Linked DNA regions of Saccharothrix violaceirubra. The protein of the gene in region 1 interacts with the protein of each later gene in a pairwise test. Links are inferred from orthologs where the notes say so. Each region holds a gene or a part of one and is shown in the gene's direction. Other genes may lie near its edges.

Evidence for each region.
Region 2: the proteins of ligA (region 1) and leuS interact in binary tests that used the Escherichia coli proteins (3 or more experiments, as listed by UniProt). The link is inferred for Saccharothrix violaceirubra from one-to-one orthologs.

What each region holds. Positions count from the first base shown.
Region 1 is NZ_JACHJS010000001.1:3,539,425-3,546,460, forward strand. The notes cover bases 1,333-4,291. They hold ligA (NAD-dependent DNA ligase LigA), read left to right. Parts: upstream 1,333-1,797; coding sequence 1,798-3,786; downstream 3,787-4,291. Other genes in these bases: F4559_RS16835 (hypothetical protein), read left to right, coding at 1,333-1,650; F4559_RS16845 (tetratricopeptide repeat protein), read left to right, coding at 4,157-4,291. Also shown: F4559_RS16825 (hypothetical protein), read left to right, coding at 1-247; F4559_RS16830 (RNA polymerase sigma factor), read left to right, coding at 356-916; more of F4559_RS16835, read left to right, coding at 928-1,332; more of F4559_RS16845, read left to right, coding at 4,292-7,036. UniProt on the Escherichia coli protein: DNA ligase that catalyzes the formation of phosphodiester linkages between 5'-phosphoryl and 3'-hydroxyl groups in double-stranded DNA using NAD as a coenzyme and as the energy source for the reaction.
Region 2 is NZ_JACHJS010000001.1:7,121,832-7,129,269, forward strand. What follows is about bases 1,748-5,108. They hold leuS (leucine--tRNA ligase), read left to right. Parts: upstream 1,748-2,139; coding sequence 2,140-4,908; downstream 4,909-5,108. Other genes in these bases: F4559_RS33095 (esterase-like activity of phytase family protein), read left to right, coding at 1,748-1,997; F4559_RS33105 (hypothetical protein), read right to left, coding at 4,948-5,108. Outside these bases: F4559_RS33090 (SdpI family protein), read right to left, coding at 390-791; more of F4559_RS33095, read left to right, coding at 891-1,747; more of F4559_RS33105, read right to left, coding at 5,109-5,532; F4559_RS33110 (hypothetical protein), read right to left, coding at 5,748-6,059; F4559_RS33115 (EndoU domain-containing protein), read right to left, coding at 6,067-6,708; F4559_RS33120 (TetR/AcrR family transcriptional regulator), read right to left, coding at 6,705-7,438.

The sequences.
Region 1 (7,036 bases):
GTGGTGCGGCGACGGCTCGTGGATCCGCGCGCACGCCTACACCGAGCGCTGGGGCGAGACCCACTGGATCGGCTGGACCGACAAGGGCCTGACGCAGTCGGGTCAGCAGTACGGCGTGAACTGGAACCGGTACAACTCCTGGACCCAGCGCAAGTTCTGCTACGTCGACTACTTCAACTGCATCCAGGAGTCGAACCCGTACCACAACACCACGGTCTTCCCCAACGGCAAGGGCCAGTGGAGCTGACCGCTTGACCGCACGACCCCCGTTCCGCTCGGGCCGGCGCCGGCCCGAGCGGAACTTTCGCGTTCGGGGCGGGAACCAGGACCTGCCGGGCGGGCATGAAGGGGTGTGATGGGCGACCAGGAGCTGTGGGACGCGGCCGTGACCGGCGACGCCGAGGCGTTCGGCGAGTTGTTCGGCCGCCACCACGACGCCGTGTACAACTACTGCTTCCGCCGGGTGGCATCGTGGTCGGTGGCCGAGGACCTCGTCTCCGCGGTGTTCCTGGAGGCGTGGCGCACCCGCCGTCGACTCGTGCTCGACACCGGGTCGCTGCTGCCGTGGCTGATCGGCGTGGCCACCCGGGTGACCCACCGGCACCGGCGGTCCGGGACCCGCTACGACGCGCTGCTCCGGCGGATCCCGGCCGGTCCACCCGAGCCGGAACTGGCCGAGACCGTGGCCGCGAAGATCGACGACGAACGGCGCATGGCCGACGTGCTCGCCGCGATCGCGGGACTGCCCAAGCGGGAACGGGACGTCATCGCCGTGTGCGTGTTCGGCGAGTTGGACTACGCGTCCGCCGCGATCGCGTTAGGCGTTCCGGTCGGCACCGTGCGCTCACGGTTGTCCCGCGCACGCCGCCGCCTCGCCGCGCTCGTGCCGCCCGTCCCGCTGTCCTCGAACCGATGAACGGAGGAGCGATGCACGACATCCTGGGCGACCTGCCGGCGGCACGGCGCATCCCGGCCGCGAAGGCCGAGAGCATGCGCATGGGGATCGAACGCGCCGTCCGCGCACGGCCACGACGCCGGACCCGGCGCGGGTGGCTGCTCGTCCCCGCCGGGGCGGTCGCGCTCCTGGTGGCGGTCCTGCTCGTCGCGGACGTCCTGGTGACACCACAGCCCGCCTACGCGTCGTGGACCGCCGAGCCGAGCGGACTCGGCCCGGCCGAGACCGCCGCACTGGGCACGCGGTGCGCCGACGACGTGCGCGACGCGTTCCCGGACGCGGCGTCCGACCTGCGGCCGGTCGTCGGCGAACGGCGTGGCGTGTTCCAGACCGCGCTGGTGGCGAGCGGGCGGCAGGTCGCGCTGTGCGCCGACTGGCTCGGGGTCCGGGACGGCGACTCCGTGCGGGGCGGCACGCTCAGCGGCCTGACGCCCGACGCCGCGCTCGCGCCGGGCGAGGTGCTCCAGACCGTGGCCGTCCCGGGCCAGGCGTCGGGTCCGGACGCGGCGCGGATCGCGTACGGCCTGGTCTCGCCGGAGGTCAGCCGGGTGACCGTGGACACCGCCGACGGCCGGCACGTGACCGCGTCCGTGCACGACGGCTACTTCCTCGCGTGGTGGCCGTCCGGCGCCGACCCCGAACAGGTCACCGCGTTCGACTCGGCCGGACGCGCCCTCGTCCCGCCGGTCCGCTGAGCACGCCGGGACGCCCCTCCCCCGTCCCGGCCGCCCCCGACCCGGTGACGTCCGCCACCCCCAGGACGTCACCGGGTCGACTCATTACCCGACCGCGTGGCCAGGACTCCACCGGAACTGTCGGTGCCCGGAGGTAGCTTGTGCCCTGTGAACGCTCAGGAACGCATCCGGGAACTCGCCGATCAGATCGTGTCGTTGCGCGACGCCTACTACAGCGGTTCGCCGCTGGTGGCCGACGCCGAGTACGACGCGATCGAGGACGAGCTGCGCGCTCTCGTGGCGGCCCATCCCGAGTGGACGCCGGACCCGAATCCGCTGGAGCAGGTGGGTGCGCCGGCCGTGCTGCACGCCCCGGTACGGCATTCGCGTCCGATGCTGTCGTTGGAGAAGGCGACGAAGCCCGAGCAGGTGGCGGCGTTCTTCGACCGGTTCCCGGGCCAGCCGGTCGTGGTGATGCCCAAGCTGGACGGGTTGTCGCTGGCGCTGGTGTACGAGGACGGCCGGTTGGCGCGGGCCGTCACGCGCGGTGACGGCACGACCGGCGACGACGTGACACCGCTGGTCAGGGCATTGGTGGACGGCGTGCCGCCGAAGATCGACACGTCCGGGCGCGTCGAGGTGCGCGGCGAGGCGGTCATGCTGCGGTCGACGTTCGCGGCCTACAACGAGACGCACCAGGACAAGCCGTTGATCAACCCGCGCAACGCGGCGGCGGGCACGCTGCGGGCCAAGGACCCGGCGGCGGTGGCCGGGCGGCGGATGGTGTTCTTCGCGTTCGACCTGGACGCCTCGGACGGCGCGGCGGCCGATCTGGAGCAGGGGCTGCGGACGTTCGGGTTCACGGTGGCGGACATGCGGCACTGCTCGGACGCGGCGGCGGCCCAGGACGTGATCTCCGACATCGAGCGCGAGCGCAACGAGCTGGACTACGACCTCGACGGCGCCGTGCTGCGGCTGGCCAACCGCGACGCATACTCGGCCGCCGGCACCCGGTCGAACTCCCCGCGCGGCGCGCTGGCGTACAAGTTCGCGGCCGAGGAGAAGACCACGGTGCTGGCGGACGTCGTGTGGGACGTGGGCAAGACGGGCAAGATCGCGCCGGTGGCGTGGTTGGAGCCGGTGTTCGTGGGCGGCACGACGGTCACCAGGGCGACCTTGGCCAACCAGGAGGTCATCCGCGCCAAGGGCATCCGCATCGGCGACACGGTGCTGGTCCGCCGGGCCGGCGACGTGATCCCGTTCGTGGCGGGGGTGCTCGACGAGTCGAAGCGCACGGGCGAGGAGCAGGAGATCGTGCCGCCGACGCATTGCCCGTCGTGCGCACAACCGTTGACCGAACAGGGCAACAGTCGCGAGCTGTTCTGCACCAACGTGGCCTGCCCGGCGCAGACCGTGCGCCGCCTGATCCACTGGGCGTCGCGCGCGGCGGCCGACATCGACGCGATCGGTCCGGTGTGGATCGAGCGCCTGGCCGAGACCGGCCTCCTGGAGAACCCGTCGGATTTCTACACCCTGACCAAGGAACGCCTGCTGGAGTTCGACCGGGTGGGCGAGACCTCCGCGACCCGGATGATCGAATCGATCGACAAGAGCCGCGCGGTCGGCCTGCGCCGCGCCTTGATCGGCCTGGCGATCCCGATGGCGTCGGAAGGCACGTCCGCCCGCCTGTGCAAGGCCGGTTTCGGCTCGCTGGAGGAAGTCGCCGACGCCGGCGAGGAACGCCTGGTGGCCGTGGAGGACATCGGCCCCAAGGTGGCCGCCTCGCTGACCGAACACCTGGCCCGCCTGCGCCCGGAACTGGAACGCCTGCGCGAACGCGGCGTATCACTGGACGTCCGCGAGGAAGACCTCCCGGCCGTGGTCGCCTCCGACGCGCCGTTGGCCGGAAAGACCATCGTCATCACCGGAACCATCAGCGACCCCCGCTCGGGCGAGAAGGTCCCGCGCCCCACTTTCCAGCGCCTGTGCGAAAAGGCCGGCGCCACCGCCACCTCGTCGGTCTCGGCCACCACCGACCTGCTCGTGACGGGCGCGGACGTCGGCGCCGCGAAGCTGACGAAGGCGGAGAAGCACGACGTGGAGGTAGTGGACCAGTCGGTGATCTGGGCACAACTGATCGCCGCCGGCATCGCCTGACCACGACGACAAGATCAACCACCGCGACCGGTGGCATGTCGGGCACCCACGACATGCCACCGGTCGACGACACGACGGGGTACGGGCACCATCACGACCAACCCCGCTATCCACCCGCGCAGAACCCCATACGAAGCATGGGCAGCATGCCGATCAGCCCGCTACCTGCGCGCACAGGTCCCTATGCCGTGCACCGGCAGCATCTGACTCGACCCACGACGGCGGCGCACCCGGGGCCGATCCCCCTGAGTGGCCCTCCCCGGTGGTCGGCCCGAGCGGCGAGCGACCGCTTGCACAGCTTCCCCGACTCAACCCCGGACCAGGCGACCAAGCACCTGTCACCCCATCAAGATGCGGCACACTCGGCGAGATGACCGAACGACCCATGTCCAACAGCGTCGAAAACGCCATCACCGGCTACGCAAGCCACGTCGTCCAAGCCGGCAAGATCTACGGCGACATCAACTTCCACCACCCAGCGCCCCCACCGGATCCCCCGTACCACCCCCTCCCCTCACACCCACCGGAAGTCTGGCTCCTGCAACCACACTTCGGCGTAGTCCCCTACCTGGGCCGCGAAGACCTGCTCACCACCCTCCAAACCTGGTGCGAAACCGACCACCCCTTCGCCATCGCCCACATCACCGGCGAAGGCGGCTCAGGCAAAAGCCGCCTGGCAGCCGAGTTCTGCACCCGCATGACCGCCTGGGCCTCAGGCCGCGCCGGCCCGGAAACCCTTGCCGTCCTGGCCCCCACCACCGACACGGTCCTGACGATCGACTACCCCGAGCAGGGAACCGCCGTCCTCGGCAAAGCCCTGGAACGACTGGCCACCCGCCCGGACGGCCCTCGAATACGCGTAGTACTCCTGTCCCGCGCCACGCACTGGTGGCCGGAACTCGACCGAGCCGGCCACCGCACAGCGTCCCTGTTCACCACGCTCCACCTGGACCTGGCCGAACACACCCTGTCCCCCGCGGAACGCCACACCCACGCGAAGGCCGCCGTAGATGCCTTCAGCCACCACCTGAACCTGAAACCCGTCCCACCACCGGACGTCACCGACGACGACTACGCCAACCCGCTACTCGTCCACGTGGCCGCCTTACTCGCCCTACACGGCCACCGCACAGCAAACCCGGTCCGCGAGAACGTCCTGGCCCACATCGTCACCCGGGAACGAAACAGGTGGACCCGCCTCCTGCCCGCACACCACCTGGCAGACCTCCACGAGACACACGCCTTACGCGCGGTACTCCTGACCCTGCTGACCGCCCCTTCCGCCGCCGAGGCCGCGGACCGGTTGGCCGCCCTCCCAGAGTTCGCCGGCGAGGCCCAACGGGAACGCCGCAGCCGCATCGCCTACTGGCTGGCCGACCTGTACCCCGGCGACCCGCTCATGACGTCCTTCGGCCCGGACCTGCTGATCGAGGAACTGCTGGACACCCCGGTGCTCGACGAAGTGGTCACGACGGCGCACACCCACAGCCCGTCCGGCCGCGTCCGACTGCTCAACACCCTCAGGCTCGCGGCGGAACGCCGACCGACCGTCCGGGCCGCGCTGCACAAGTACCTGATCTCCAGCATCGACGTCCTCGCGCACCAGGCCCTGGACGCTCCGAACGGCCTGCTGACCGACGCCGTGGACAGCGCACTGACGCTCTGCGCCGAACGCGACGACCCGCATCTGGCCCTTGCCTGCGTCGAACTGCGCAAGGCTCTACCCCTGGATCACGAGCGCGACGCCCGACTGCTGTGCACCATCACGCAGGCGCTCCTGCCACTCTCCCGGAGACTGGCGGAGAAAGACCCCAAGGACGGCCTGGTAGCCCTTCGACTGTCCCTGAGCCTGTTGAGCCACAACTGCCTCCAGGCAGGCCGGTTCGAGGACGCGCTCGCAGCCAACACCGAATGCGTGGACGTCTCCCGCCGACTTGTCGAGAACGACGACGGACACCGCACGTCCCTGGCCTTCGACCTGGGCAATCTCGCCGTGGGCAATGTCCATGTCGGCCGACTCGACGACGCCCTCGCCGCCGCCGTGGAGTCCGTCGCGGTGGCCCGCGAGATACCCGAGGACGAGAACACGGCCGCCCTCGCCTTGATCAAGTTGAGCGGCATCCACGCCGAGCTGGGCGAGTACGACGTCGCGCTCACGGCCAACACCGAGTCGTTGGCTGTGCTACGTCGTCTGGTCGCGTCAGGCGAGAAGTACTACCTGCCCTATCTGGTCCACGCGCTGACCAACCGGGGTGCCATTCTCTCCGGGCTGGGCAGCCATGCCGACGCGGCGACCACGATCATGGAGGCCATCGACCTGCGCGGGACGCTCGGACGACAGCCAGGCCCGGAACTTCCGGAACCGCATTACGACCTCCACAACCTCTCCCATGTGTTGACGAAACAAGGTCGACACGAAGACGCGCTGGCCGCGATCCGCAAAGCGGTCGAAGCGGCCCGAGATCTCGCCGCGGTGAACCCGGCTCGCCATCGGGCCATGCTGGTTCGCAATCTCGAGCAGCTCAGCCGGATCCTTCTCCGCCTGGAACGCGCGGACGAGGCGACCGACGCCCAACTCGAGGCGGTCGACGTCGCCAGGCAGAGCAGCAGGCCGAACCTGGCGGTAACGCTTGCCGGACTGGTCGCCGTTCTCCTCACGCAGAACCGTCACGCGGACGCACTCCCGGTCTGTCTGGAGGCGGTGACGCACCTGCGGCAGGTCACCTCGTCACGACCGGACCTGCTGGTCGTGCTCGCCTCGACGCTCGTGGACCTGAACACGATCATGAATCGGCTCGGCAGATCGGGCGAGGCTCTCGCAGCCGCGAGAGAAGCGGTCGACACAACGCGCCGCACCGACCCGTTCGCACACCCGGCTCCAGCCGATGCCCTCGTTACGCTCGCCCACCAATACGCGCGGTCAGGCCGATGGCGGGACGCGGCGGCATGCATCTCGGACGCCGCGGTCCTGTTGCGCATCACCAACAGAATCGACCTGCTCGCCGACGTGATGGCCGACCTCGCCGAGTTCCACACTCGCCTCGGCCACGACGGTCCGGCCGCGGCGGCAGCGCTCCAGTCGGTCCGGATCACACACGGGACCACACCCACCGACCACGCACTGAAGCTGCTGGGCGAGATACAGCACGCGGTCGGTCGGCACGCCACGGCGTTGAGGACGCTGCGAAAGGCGGCCGAGCTTTTCGACGACCGGCCGCCGGAACTCGCCCAGATCCTGCACAGCCTCGCG
Region 2 (7,438 bases), 3.6 Mb from region 1 along the record:
CCGCACGTGTCCCGGCCGCAGGCCGTGTACATCGGCGGGCCGGTCGAGCAGAAGACGGCGCTGTGCCTGGCGGCGTTGCGCGCGGGCGAGGACCACCAGTCGATCAAGGGCATGGTGGGCGTGCACGGCCCGGTCGCGCTCATCGACCTGGACTCCGACCCGGACGACCTCGTGCCCAAGGTGCGCGGGCTGCGGGTGTTCGCCGGGTACGCGGGGTGGAACGAGGGCCAGTTGGCCGGCGAGATCGAACGCGGCGACTGGCTCGTGTTCCCGGGTCTGCCCGACGACGTGCTCACGCCGCCGAACGTCGACCTGTGGGGTCGGGTGCTGCGCCGCCAGGGCATGCCGACGGCGTTGCTCGCGTCGTTCCCGGTGGACGTGCGGCGGAACTAGGCGCGGGTGAGCACGCCACACCCGCCGCCGGCGCATGCGCAGCCGCCGCACCCGGCGGGCGTCGGCTCGGGCATGGCCTCGGCGGCCCGGTGGCCCAGCACGCCGCCGGCACCGGCGATCACCAGCGTGCCGACCAGGCCGACCAGGCCGATGACGAGCGCGGTCTCCGGCTTCGCGGCGATGGCCGCGGCGGTCACCAGCGCGACCGCACCGGCCACGATCGTGGGAACACCGGCGATGCGGTTGGCCAGCGCAAACGTTTCATCGTCACGCAACGTGGCCTTGGTGCGGACACCGAAGAACCTGTTCCGGTGAAGCAGGCCCCGCAAGCCCAGCGCGCCGATCGCGACGAACGCGGCCCCGACCAGGGCCGATACCACCAGCAGCACGATGTTCACGCCCACGAGGGTAGGCCCGCGGGATTCCGAACCACGAACCGGGTTTCACCCGGACGAGCACTTCCCGTCGAGGTCCGATGATCGGAAGGCTGTGGGCACATGAGACTTCGCACCTGCGTCGCCGTGGTCGTCCTCGCGTTGGGCGTGACCGCGGTGCCGGCGACCGCCGCGCCGGCCGGTGTCCGCTACCTCGGACAGGCGGTCGTCCCGCACAAGCTCCAGTTCCGGGGCACGACCGTCGGTGGCCTGTCCGGCATCGACCGCGACCCGTTCACCGGCCGATACGTGCTGATCAGCGACGACCGCGGCTACACCGAGCCACCCCGGTTCTACACGGCGAACGTGCGGGTCACGACGTCCGGCGTCGACTCGGTGGAGATCACCGACGTGCGGACGTTGAAGCGGCCCGACGGCTCGACCTACCCCTCGCCCGCCGTCGACACCGCCAACGCGATCGACCCCGAGGAACTGCGCGTCGACCCGTGGACCGGCGGCTACTGGTGGGCACAGGAAGGCGACCGGCCCACCGGCAAGCCGCTCGTGCAGCCGTCCATCCGGCAGGCCGGGCGTGACGGGGCGCACGTGGCCGACTTCACCCTGCCGCGCAACTACGCCATCGAGCCGACCACCGGTCCGCGCCGCAACCAGGCGCTGGAGGCGTTGACGTTCTCCTCCGCCGGGTTCCTGGTGACCAGCGTCGTGGAGGGTCCGCTGCTCCAGGACGGCGACGTGCCGACCGTCGACCGGGGCGCGTTGACCAGGCTGACCGTGCAGACGCGCGGTGGCGACGTGGTCGCGCAGTACGCGTACCCGTTGGAGAAGCTGTTCGCGGTGCCCGAGCCGGGGCCGTGGGGACCGGACACGGGCGTGCCGGCGATCCTGGCCGACCCGTACACGCCCGGGAAGTACCTGACGCTGGAACGCCAGTGGGTGCCCGGCGCCGGGTACGACGTGCGGATCTTCGAGATCTCGGTCTTCGGCGCCACGGACGTGCGCAGGCTCGACACGTTGAACGCGAACGTGCGACCTGTGCACAAGAAGCTCGTGGCGAACCTGAAGGACCTTCCGCTGCCGGTGGTCGACAACGTCGAGGGCATCACGTGGGGCTCGGTCCTGCCCACCGGCGAACGCACCCTGCTGCTGGTCAGCGACGACAACTTCTCGGCCGAGGAGTTCACCCGGTTCATCGCGGTCGCGCTGCGCTGATACCGTGGTGACATGAGCAAGGCAAGCCTGCTTCTTGGCTAGCCGCGCGGACCGTCAGGATCGCGCGGCAACCCCTCACGCCCGTCGGGCTGGGGGGTTTCGTCGTGTCAGGGCAGGTATACCGATCGAGAGGGACATCCCGATGAGCACCGAGTCGGCGGAAACCCCGGCGTTCCGCTACACCGCCGGACTGGCGGGCGAGATCGAGCAGCGGTGGCAGAAGCACTGGGAGGAGCAGGGCACCTTCCACGCGCCCAACCCGGTCGGTCCGCTCGCCGGCGAGGTCCCGGCCGACAAGCTGTTCGTCCAGGACATGTTCCCGTACCCGTCGGGCGCCGGCCTGCACGTCGGCCACCCCCTGGGCTTCATCGGCACGGACGTGTTCGCCCGGTACCACCGGATGAACGGGCGCAACGTGCTGCACACGATGGGCTTCGACGCGTTCGGCCTGCCCGCCGAGCAGTACGCCGTGCAGACCGGGCAGCACCCCCGGCACACCACGGAGGAGAACATCCGGACCTACCTGCGGCAGATCCGCCGGCTGGGCCTGGGCCACGACGAGCGCCGGCGCATCTCCACGATCGACCCGGACTACTACCGGTGGACCCAGTGGATCTTCCTGCAGATCTTCGAGTCCTGGTACGACGCCGAGGCCGGGCGGGCGCGTCCGATCTCCGAGCTGGTCGCCCAGTTCGAGTCCGGTGAGCGCGAGGCGCCCGGCGGCTGGGCGGACCTGTCGAAGGCCGAGCGGGAGCGGGTGCTGGGCGAGTACCGCCTGGCCTACCTGTCCGAGGCGCCGGTCAACTGGTGCCCCGGCCTGGGGACCGTGCTGGCGAACGAGGAGGTCACCGCCGACGGGCGCAGCGAACGCGGCGACTTCCCCGTGTTCCGGCGCTCGCTGCGCCAGTGGATGATGCGGATCACCGCGTACGCCGACCGCCTGGTCGACGACCTGGACCGGCTGGACTGGCCGGACAAGGTCAAGGCCATGCAGCGCAACTGGATCGGGCGGTCGCAGGGCGCGCGCGTGCGGTTCGCCGTCGGCGGGTCCGCGATCGAGGTCTTCACGACCCGGCCCGACACGCTGTTCGGCGCGACATACCTGGTGCTGGCGCCCGAGCACCCGCTGGTGGACGCGATCACCACGGCCGACGCCGTCGACGCCGTCGCGGCCTACCGGCGTGAGGTCGGCCGGAAGTCCGAACTGGACCGACAGGAGAACAAGGAGAAGACAGGCGTCTTCACCGGATCTTTTGCGGTCAACCCGGTCAACGGCGCGAAGCTGCCGGTGTACGTCGCCGACTACGTGCTGATGGGCTACGGCACCGGCGCGATCATGGCCGTGCCCGGCCAGGACCAGCGCGACTGGGACTTCGCCAAGGCGTTCGACCTGCCCGTGATCCGGACCGTCCAGCCGCCCGCGGACTTCGACGGCGAGGCGTTCACCGGCACCGGCCCGGCCGTCAACTCCGGCTTCCTGGACGGCCTGGACGTGGCCGACGCCAAGAAGCGGATCATCGCCTGGCTGGAGGAGGAAGGCCACGGCGAAGGCACGGTCCAGTTCAAGCTGCGCGACTGGCTGTTCTCGCGCCAGCGCTACTGGGGCGAGCCGTTCCCGATCGTGTACGACGAGGACGGCACGCCCGTCGCCGTGCCCGAGTCGGCGCTGCCGATCGAACTGCCCGACATCGACGACTACTCGCCGCGGACGTTCGACCCCGAGGACGCGGACTCGCAGCCGTCGCCACCGCTGTCGCGCGCCGCGGAGTGGACGAAGGTCGTGCTGGACCTGGGCGACGGCCCGCGCGAGTACCGGCGCGAGGTCAACACCATGCCCAACTGGGCCGGATCGTGCTGGTACCAGTTGCGCTACGTGGACCCGACCGAGTCGTCGCGGTTCGTGAACGCGGAGAACGAGCGCTACTGGCTGGGCCCGCAGGCGTCCCGCGGCGCCTCGGACCCGGGTGGTGTCGACCTGTACATCGGCGGCGTCGAGCACGCCGTCCTGCACCTGCTGTACTCGCGGTTCTGGCAGAAGGTGCTGTTCGACCTGGGCCACCTGTCCGGCGACGAACCGTACCGGCGGCTGTTCAACCAGGGCATGGTCGAGGCTTACGCGTACCGCGACGCCCGTCGCGTGCCCGTCCCGGCCGAGCAGGTCGAGGAGCGTGACGGCAAGTACTTCTACGAAGGCGAAGAAGTCACCCGCGAGTACGGGAAGATGGGCAAGAGCCTGAAGAACGTCGTCACGCCGGACGAGATGTGCGACAAGTACGGCGCCGACACGTTCCGCCTGTACGAGATGTCCATGGGGCCCATGGACGTTTCGCGGCCTTGGGCGACCAAGGACGTCGTCGGCGCACAGCGGTTCTTGCAGCGGCTGTGGCGCAACCTGGTCGACGAGACGACGGGCGAGTTGCGTGTCGTCGACACGCCGGCGACCGAGGACGAGCTGCGCCTGCTGCACCGCACGATCGACGGCGTGCGCGACGACTACGCGAACCTGCGCTACAACACGGCGGGCGCGAAGTTGATCGAGCTGAACAACTACGTGACCAAGCACCACCCGTCCGGTGCCCCGCGTGACCTGGCCGTGCCGCTGGTCCTGATGCTGGCGCCGCTGAGCCCGCACGTGGCCGAGGAGCTGTGGTCGAAGCTGGGCAACGCCACGTCGCTGGCCCACGGCCCGTTCCCGGTGGCGGACGCGAAGTACCTGGTGGAGGACACGGCCGAGTACCCGATCCAGGTCAACGGCAAGGTGCGCGCGCGGGTGGTCGTGGCGGCGTCGGCTTCGCCGGACGAGGTGAAGGCGACGGCCCTGGCGGACGAGAAGGTCGTCGAACTGTTGGGCGGCAAGGAGCCGCGCAAGGTGATCGTCGTCCCCGGCCGGTTGGTGAACGTGGTGCTGTGAGTTCTCGTGGTGCCGGGACCTGCGGGTCCCGGCACCACCTCACGGCTTGGGTAGCTGGGCGGCCACCTCGGCGATCAGCTCCAGGGTCCCGACGTCGACGACGCCCGAGACGGACTCCGTCTCGGCGATGGTGATGTTGTCGGCTTTGGGGTCCGCCGAGTAGTGGTCACCGGTGAAGGCGATGTCGGCCAGGCCGAGGAGGGCGCTGCCCAACGGCCTGATGTCGCCACTCCCATGGACGTCCATCACCCGCTGGAAGTCGCGGACCTGCCCCCGGTTCGCGAACCCGACCCAGACCACCGAGACGACGGCGACGTTGCCCGCCCCGTCGTCGAGCGCGAAGACCGTCCGGTCGAGCGACCGGCACGGCGTCCGGACGAAGAACTCGCGGACCTGCCCGAACGATGCGGTGAGGCACTCCAGGTCACGCCGGTCGACCTTCCTGGTGACCCGGCGCCCCAGCCGGCTCCAGGCCGCGTCGCCATTGCCTTCGCGCGCCGACTTCTTGCTGTCGGCCTTACGCGCCGACAGGCTGTCGACGGGACCTCCTCCACCCGCACCGCCCCCGACGGCCGCTCCTCCGCCGACCCCGGCCAGGGCCACCACCGCGATCGCGGCCACCACCGCGCCACCCCCACCACTGCCCTTGTCCGATCCGCCGCCAGCCCCACCGATCCTGCGACTCACCGCGTACCCCCTGATCCGTCGGCGGACCAGAAGACACCACCGACCGGCTTTCCGGTCCGGAACGCGTCGGTATCACCTGATCGAGCGAGGGCGCTCGACGTCGCCGGTCGTCGTGGGAACTCGCCACCGGTACGCCTCGGGGAAGTGGGCGCTTACGGCTCGCGGACGTTGAGCGAGGCCACGACCTCGTCGCGGTCGTTGATGAAGTCGTGGCCGGTCGGCAGGGTGAACAGGCCGATCAGATCCACGAACACATCCCGCTCGGCCGGGGTGATCCCGATCCGGGAACGGTGGAGCAGCGCGCTCAACTCGTCGAAGAAGAAGCCCCACTCCCCGGCTTCGCCCAGCCCTTCGAGGCTGTCGAGATCGTCGTCGGAGATCCGTCCGGCCAATCCCGCCACGAGTGGCAACGCCTCCTCGTGGAAGCGGACGAGTCGGTCGTGGCGGGCGACTGGCTCACTCATCGTTCGGTCACCTCGTCGGATCGGTGGGGTTGCCGTACCTGTCGTTGTGGATCACGCCTCGTCCTCGACGGGGATAGCCGGTCCACACCGCGCCGTCCGGCCCGAGAATCACATCCATCACGACCCCCTCGCGTTCTCCTCGTACTTGCCAACTGTCGGGGTTCCATCTGGCCCGGGGTGGCGAGTCGGGGTTCCTGGCCACGTCGAGGATGGCCGAGATGATCTTTTCATCACTCCAGTGGGCCGGGAACTCTTTCTTGAACGGCATTCCGGTGCCTGGAGCGTGTCCGCCGTTCTCATCGTCCCCGTCGCCGTCGAGGATGTGGACTCGGCGGGCTTCCGTGACGTGGAACGTCGGTGGCGTCCTGCCCTCTTGGATAGCGTCCCACGCGGTGGGTGTGGAGGTCAGACCAAGTGAAGTCAGGTAATTCTCGACCAGGGCGGTGATGGCCCGCAGGTCGTCGACCGTCGCACGGATCGCCTTGGCCGTCGTGGCGAACGCGGTGTGCCTCGCATCGCCGAGCGTGGTCATGAGCAGGGCGTGTGCCTCGTCGACCAAGGTCGCGGCCTGCTCGTGGTGCGCGATCGCCTGCGCGACCAGGTCCAAGGCCCGCCGTAGCGATTTGCCCACCTCGCCGAGCGACGTCATGGTCGCGGGTCCACGCCCATCTCGCCCATGAGGTTGGTCAGCATCAGCTCGAACAGGGGCTCCGGGTTGGAGACCGCGAACGGGAAGGCGCCGAAGACCTCCAGGGCCACGTGGCCGTACAGGCGGACCCACGACTGGAGGATGTGGTAGATCGCGCCGAGGTGCAGCACGGTCTCGTCGACGACGACGCCGCGCTCCACCACGGTGTTGATCAGCACCTTCTGGAAGGCCGTCAGGTCGTTCCGCAGCGTTTCCGGCACGTCCGGCGGCACGGGTTTGCGGAACGGGTGGCTGGCGACGAGTTTGGCGGCGACCTCCAGGAACACCCGGCCGAACTGGTCGTCGGTGCGTCCGCCGGCGAGCATGTCGGCCCGGCGGTTGTCGGTCGACGCGAACACGAGCGCGAATTCATTCGGGTGGTCCAGCGCCCATCGCCTGAATGCCTTGCACACGGTGAACACGTGCACGGTGATGTCCTCGGACACGACCGGCTCCAGGGCTTTCGACAGCTCTCCGTCGAGGTCGACGCAGATGTCGTCGCACAGTCTGGCCAGCAGGTCTTCGCGCGAGTCGTAGTAGCGGTACAGCGCCGGAGCGGTGATGCCGAGTTCCCGGGCAATGGCACGCAGCGTGACCGCGTCACGGCCCTGTGCCGCCAGTAGGGCACGCGCCTGACGACGAATATCACGCTCGGTTTCGGCTCGGAGCCGCTCGCGTCGCGTGGCGTCGG